Regions from separate parts of the Burkholderia sp. BCC1996 genome, predicted to be linked through region 2. Evidence: riboswitches for the same ligand, from Rfam matches in the RefSeq annotation. Region 2 holds a riboswitch; the other holds the start of a gene.
What was found. A riboswitch is a leader RNA that binds a small molecule or an ion and turns the genes downstream of it on or off. The one in region 2 is predicted to bind cobalamin.

Region 1 (3,408 bases), on a different contig from region 2:
GCGGCGCTGAACGTGCCGTATGCGGTGTTCGCGTCGAGCGCGGCCTCGACCGAATCGCTGCGTTCCGGGCTCAGGTCCGGATTGCCGTAGCCCGGGTAGTACAGATCGTTGAACGACGGCAGGCGGAACGCATTGCCGTACGACACGCGCGCCGTATAGACCGGCGTAATGGCCCACGACAGCGCGGCGTTGCCGGTGTTCACGGCCTTCCCGGCAATGATCTCGTGGCGGCCCGCGACGAACATCGTCACGCTGCCGAGCGTCGCCGACTGATGCAGCGAGAACGCGGAATCGTTGCGCGTCGGCACGCCGTCCGGCACGTCGACCGGCAGGAACGCCTGTTCGCGCGTGAAGTCGTACGCCACCTTCGTCTCGCCCGACAGCGGCAGGCCGAACAGGTGGAAGCCGTGCGCCTGATGGGTCAGCGACGTCGACGAGCTGATGCGCTGCGAGTTGATCTGGTCCGTCGGGATGGCCGGGTCGCTCGCGTACAGGAACTGGCGATCGTTCGCATAACCGAACGACTGGTCGAACTGCGTGTCGGGCGTGACGTCGAGATGGAACGCGAGGCCGGTCGTCAGCTGATGATCGAGCTCGCGGTTCGCAAAGCCGGCGTTGTCATAGGACAGGTCGGAGCGGTGGTACAGCGCGAACGTCGAGATCGACCAGTTGTCGCGCGCATAGCCGAGGCGCGCATCGAGGTCCTGCGCGTGATACGGATTGCGGCCGTCTTCGTGGTAGGGCAACACGGGCCGCGTTGCGTCGATGCCCGCCGTGTTGTAGTCGTGCAGGCCGAGCGTGTAGGTGAGGCCACCCAGCGCGGCGAGCGGCCCCGTCGACGGCACGGTGCCCGACGTGCGCAACTGCGTGTCGAAGGTCTTGTTCGAGCCGCCGCCGAACGACACGGTGGTCTGGTTCGGCTGGCCGGCGGCGCGGCGCGTGAACAGCTGCACGACGCCGCCCATCGCGTTCGCGCCGAACGACGCGGCGGCCGGCCCCGAGATCACCTCGACGCGCTCGAATGCTTCGGTCGGCAGGTCGGCCCACGGCGCGATGCCGGTGGTCGGCGAGCCGATCCGGATGCCGTCGATGAACACCGCGACCTGGCTGGCCGACGAGCCGCGGATGCTGACCGAGGCCGACGAGCCCGGGCCGCCGTTCTGCGAGACGGTCACGCCCGGCAGCGTCGCGAGCGCCTGCGTGATGCTCGGGTCGCTCGGCGACAGCCGGTCGAGATCGGCGCGCGTGAGCACCTGCGTCGTCGCAAAGCGCTGGTCGAACGACTCGGGCAGATGCCGCGTGTCGGTCACGCTGATCGTCGGCAGGTCGGCGCCTTCGGCGGGTTGGGGCGGCTGCGCGGGCGGCATGTCGCCCGCGGCGTGGGCGATCGGGGAGAGCAGCGCCGTGGCGGCGGACGTGGCGAGAAGGTGGCGAAGATTCATGAGGCAGCGAGCGTGATCGTGTTGCAGGTACGGCGAGCGTAAGCGGGGGGGCGGCGAGTACCGCCTGGTTTTCGTTGGTCTATCGCGGGACCGGGCAGCGTGGGCGGCATTCACGCGTGTCGTCATGACACGTGCCGGACGACTTGGCACGGCACACGCGTGCGGACACGCGGCGCAGACTGGCCGCGCAACGGCACGATGCTTCCGGCGTGGAAGCGGAGGCGGAAAGATCGGACATCTGAAGGGTCCTGAGGTCGGGCCGTCCATGCAACGGGGCGACCGCCAAAGGCGGTGCTGGCGCATCGGGACACCCCGCCCGGTGCGGCTGCTTGGACCTCGGGTCGATGGCAGGTCTCCTGGCTCGCGGGTCGCGATTCGCACCGGCCTTCCCGGTTTCCCAGTGGCATGGGGTGGTGCGGATTCGCCGCTCACAGTTGCGGGGGCAGCCGCAGATTCGAGGCACGGCCTCTCCTGCGTTCCCTTTTGATCCCGTTCCCGGGAACCATCAGCGCGCAAGCGTAATGGCGAGCGCGCCGGTGCGTCAATTATCGAAGTGCGCAGGGATGCGAAAAAACGTCAGTGCTCGCCGGATGCTTTCGAAATCATTTCAATTCGAGACTTCGCACCGCGTTTCATGTCTGACGAAACGCACCGTCGGCGGCGCTGCAATCGCGCCGGAACCGGCTCGGCGCGATGCCCGTCCATCGCACGAACGCCCGCCGAAACGCTTCTTCGCCACCGAACCCGAGATGCGCGGCGATCCGCGCGACCGGCCAGTCCGACTCGCGCAGGCAGCGCCGCGCGACGTCGGCGAGGCACTGTTCGCGCAATGCGTGATAGCCGCTGCCTTCGGCCGCCAGCCGCCGCCGCAGCGTCGCTTCGCTGACGCCGAGCCATGTCGCCAGCGCCGCGAGCGCGGGCAGCGCCTGTTCGCGCGCGAGCGCCGCATCGAGAAAGCCGCGCACCTGCTGAGCCCATGACACGACGGCCGGCGCGGCATCGATCAGCCGAAACGGAAAATCGACGAGAAACGCGGCCAGCTCGCCCGGCTGGCGGATCACGCGCGCATCGAGCCGCACCGCGTCGAACGCGAAGCCGTAGGTCTTGCGGCCGACGTCGACCGGCGCGTTGAACAGCCCGAGCAGCGGCATCGCGTCTTCGCGGCGCGGATGGCCGAGCCAGACTTCGTCCGGCCGCAGCGGCTGCCCGATCAGCCAGCCGAACAGTTGCAGATAGCAGAACAGTCCCGTCAGGTCGACGAGGCACGCGGCGGGGCTGCGCGTGCGGCGCAGCGAATCCATCCGGAACGTCGCGCGTCCGTCGCGCACCGCGAGCGACAGTGCGCCGGCGCGCGGCGTCAGCATCTCGCAGAACTCGGCGGCGCAGCGGATCGCGTCGGCGAGCGTCGCGCAACTGAGGAGGCACCGGCACATCAGGTCGACTTCCTGCTTGCGCATCGGCGGATGGCCGTCGCCGCGCGCGACCTGCGCCTCGAGCCGCTCGATCGCGTCGCGGTACAGCGCGACGAAGCCGCCGGGTGTCGTCGTCGACGCAGCAGCAACGGCCGTCGGCGCAGGCCGTTGCGCCGGCGGCACGCCGCTGCGCGCCAGTTCGTCGAGCAGACGGGCACCGAAGCCCGGCAGCACGCGGCCGCGTGCCGGCAATGCACGCTGTTTCATATGTCTCCCGATCTGAGCGTTGCGACAGGGGCCGGTGAGCGTGCCGATAGGGGTTCGCCGGCCGCCGCCACGCAAGAATGCTATCCACGCCGGCCGCTTCCGGCCTCGCCGGAACGGCGTAGGCGGCCGGCATCGCATCCCGCCACGAACCACCCGAGACGACCCGCGAATGATTCAGATCGTAGACGAAATCACCCTCGCGCCCGAGCGCATTCCCGACGTTCTCGCGCTGCTGCGCGACCGCTATTTGCCGGGCCACGCGGCACGCGGACTGACGGCGGCCGGCC
Region 2 (3,408 bases):
CCTTGTCGGCGAGCGTCGCGACGACGGCCGGTTCGGCGCCCGGGTAGCGCGCCAGCGCCGCGCGGATCGCGGCATCGAGTTGCGCGGCCGTCACGCCCGCGCGGAAACCGACGCCGAGCGCGACGCGCATCATGCGCGGCCGCCGAGCGCCGCGCGCACCGCCGGATCGTCGGCGAGCGCCGCGACGCGGCCGATCACGACGATCGCGGGCGAGCCGATACCGGCGGCGCCGATGCGTTCGACGACCGTGTCGAGCGTCGCGAGCGCGTGCCGCTGCCCGTCGCGCGTCGCGTTCTCGATCGCCGCGCACGGCATGTCGCCGGGCACGCCGCCGTCACGCAGCGCGGCCACGATCGTGTCGAGCCGGCGTATGCCCATGTAGATCACGATCGTCATCCGCGTCGCGGCCAGCGCGCGCCAGTCGGGCTCGTCGGCGCCCGCGCCGTGGCCCGTGACGAAGATCACGCCCTGCGCGTCGCCGCGATGCGTGACCGGAATGCCGAGCGCGGCCGGGGCCGCGATACCGGCCGTGATGCCGTTTACGACCTCGACCGGGAAACCCGCCGCACCGAGCGCGAGCAGCTCCTCGCCGCCGCGGCCGAACACGAACGGATCGCCGCCCTTGAGCCGCGCGACGCTGCGGCCCGCGCGCAGGTGCGCGAGCATCGCGGCGACGATCGTTTCCTGCGGCGTCGACGCGTGGCCGCCGCGCTTGCCGACGTGCTCGATGCGCGCGTCGGCGCGCGCATGGCGCAATACATCGGGGTTCACGAGATCGTCGACGAGCAGCACGTCGGCCGCGGCGATCGCGCGCACGGCCTTCAGCGTCAGCAGATCGGCGTCGCCGGGGCCGGCGCCGACGAGCCAGGCGCGGCTCATCGGACGCGGCACGGCGCACACCGTGTCGTGGCAGTGGAAAGGGGACAGCGAGCGGCGCATCGGCGGCCGGCGGACAGGCAAGGCATGACGGATCGGGCGAAGCCCGCGCGAACGCGGGCGGAAAGCGCACCCCATCCGTCCCCCGCGGATCGGGCGTTCGGCGAGCAGCGGGCTCGCCCCTTGCGTCGGCCGGTATCCGGGCTGGCCGCTTGCCAGGCCGCAGCCTTCCCGCCCGCTGAAGGGCAGTGGCATCGCGGGCGGCCTGGGCGCGTGCGGGGGGAACCGCGGCGCGCGGGCGGCGTACCGTTGCGGGGACAGCACAGGCCGGGCGGACTTCCGCCTCCTGTTTCCCGTTTAACTGCGTGCGCGGAATGCGCATGCGAGCACCGAACGCGGCGCATACGATAGCACAGCGGTCGGCCCGCGCGAACCCGCCGCGCGGGCGCCGCAAGCGCCCCCGGTGCGATGCCGCCACCACGCCGGACGCGCCGCGGCGGGCCGTTCCGCCTTTACCTTGACGCTCCCCGCACCGCCGCCTACACTCGCACGCGTTTCGGTGCTCGCGCGCGCTCCTCCGGCGCGCGCAGTTAAACGGGAAACAGGGAGCCTGCCTGCGCCGCAGTCGGGCCAACCTGTGCTGCCCCCGCAACGGTAAGCGAACGCGTCGCGCCCAGCGCGATGCAGCGCCGCTTCGCCGCATGCCTGCCGCATGCGGACGACCGCCACTGGATGCCGCGCATCCGGGAAGGCGAAGCGGCGTGTTCGTCAGCCCGGATACCGGCCGAGACGTTGGGGTTCAGCGCCGCGGGGAGGCGGCGCATCGTCCACGGCCGCAGTTCGCCGGACGCCCGGGCGTTGCCCTTCCTTCGCCGATCCGTCAGCCGCTGCACGCGTGCGGGCCGGGGCGAAGAACGGCCAGCGCCGCGGGCAGGCCGACGACGGCCGTGTTGGCATTCATCATGTCGACCGTTCGCAAAGGAGCATCATGCTCGACTCGTTCTTCCGCCTGTTCAACGACAGCCCGTCCGGGCTGCGCGGCAAAATCGTCGCGATCTATTCATTGCTCGTCGCATTCAACGTCGGCGCGTGGATCTGGGCCTTCATCGCGTTTCGCGACCAGCCCGTGCTGCTGGGTACCGCGCTGCTCGCCTACGTGTTCGGGCTGCGCCACGCGGTCGACGCCGATCATATCGCCGCGATCGACAACGTCACGCGCAAGCTGATGCAGGAGGGCCGCAGCCCGCTCGGCGCGGGCCTGTTCTTCTCGCTCGGCCATTCGACGGTGGTGATCGTGATGTCGGTCGCGGTCGCGCTGACCGCGGCGTCGCTCGCGCGCTTCGAGAGCATGAAGACCTGGGGCGGCGTGATCAGCACGAGCGTGTCGGCGTTCTTCCTGCTGGTGCTCGCGGCCGCGAACCTGCTGATCCTGATCTCCGTGTACCGGACGTTTCGCGCGGCCCGCCGCGGCGAGCCGATCGTCGACGCCGACCTCGACATGCTGATGAACCAGCGCGGCGTGCTGGCCCGCCTGTTCCGGCCGTTGTTCCGCCTCGTGTCGCGCAGCTGGCACCTGTATCCGGTCGGCTTCCTGTTCGGCTTCGGCTTCGATACCGCGACCGAGATCGCGCTGTTCGGCATTTCGGCCACGCAGGTGCAGGGCGGCCTGTCGTTCTGGTCGGTGATGGTGCTGCCGGTGCTGTTCACCGCGGGCATGACGCTCGTCGACACGACCGACGGCATCCTGATGATGGGCGCGTACCGCTGGGCGTACGTGCGGCCGATCCGCAAGATCTACTACAACATGACGATCACGTTCGTGTCGGTGCTGGTTGCCGCGCTGATCGGCGGCATCGAGGTGCTCGCGCTGCTCGCGGACAAACTCTCGCTGCAGGGCCCGGTATGGGATTTCGCGACGATGGTCGCATCGCATTTCGGCATGCTCGGCTACGTCGTGATCGGCCTGTTCGTCGCGTGCTGGATCGTATCGGCCGCGATCTACCGCCTCAAACGCTACGACGAGATCGACGTGACGCTCTCGGCCTGACTCCCTTTTAGACACAGGACCCACCATGACCCTACGCAAGCTTCCCGTCACGATCGTCACGGGCTTTCTCGGCAGCGGCAAGACCACGCTGATGCGCCACATCCTGCAGCATGCAGAAGGCCACCGCATCGCGGTGATCGTCAACGAATTCGGCGAGCTCGGCATCGACGGCGAAATCCTCAAGGGCTGCGGGATCGGCTGCGAGGATGCAGACGGCGCAGAAGGCGCCCGCAGCGAAGCGTCGGGCCAGCTGTACGAACTCGCGAACGGCTGCCTGTGCTGCACCGTGCAGGAGGAGTTCTATCCGGTGATGGAAGCGCTCGTCGAGCGCCGCGCCGACATCGATCACGTGCTGATCGAGACGTCGGGCCTCGCGCTGCCGAAGCCGCTCGTGCAGGCCTTCAACTGGCCGACGATCCGCAACAGCTTCACGGTCGACGCGGTCGTGACCGTCGTCGACGGGCCGGCCGCCGCGAGCGGCCAGT

Region 1: linked by a shared signal. The riboswitch ahead of U4Z64_RS01715 (TonB-dependent receptor domain-containing protein) and the one ahead of U4Z64_RS24150 (HoxN/HupN/NixA family nickel/cobalt transporter) in region 2 are both predicted to bind cobalamin.

The regions. Positions count from the first base shown of each region.
Region 1 is NZ_CAJPHM010000001.1:386,621-390,028, forward strand. Features, by position in the region: gene U4Z64_RS01715 (TonB-dependent receptor domain-containing protein) at 1-1,442, opposite strand, end outside; cobalamin riboswitch at 1,771-1,964, opposite strand; gene U4Z64_RS01720 (helix-turn-helix transcriptional regulator) at 2,075-3,121, opposite strand; gene U4Z64_RS01725 (hypothetical protein) at 3,291-3,408, shown strand, end outside.
Region 2 is NZ_CAJPHM010000017.1:119,745-123,152, forward strand. Features, by position in the region: gene U4Z64_RS24140 (cobalamin biosynthesis protein) at 1-133, opposite strand, end outside; gene cobA (uroporphyrinogen-III C-methyltransferase) at 130-939, opposite strand; cobalamin riboswitch at 1,049-1,285, opposite strand; cobalamin riboswitch at 1,417-1,680, shown strand; gene U4Z64_RS24150 (HoxN/HupN/NixA family nickel/cobalt transporter) at 1,865-2,923, shown strand; gene cobW (cobalamin biosynthesis protein CobW) at 2,949-3,408, shown strand, end outside.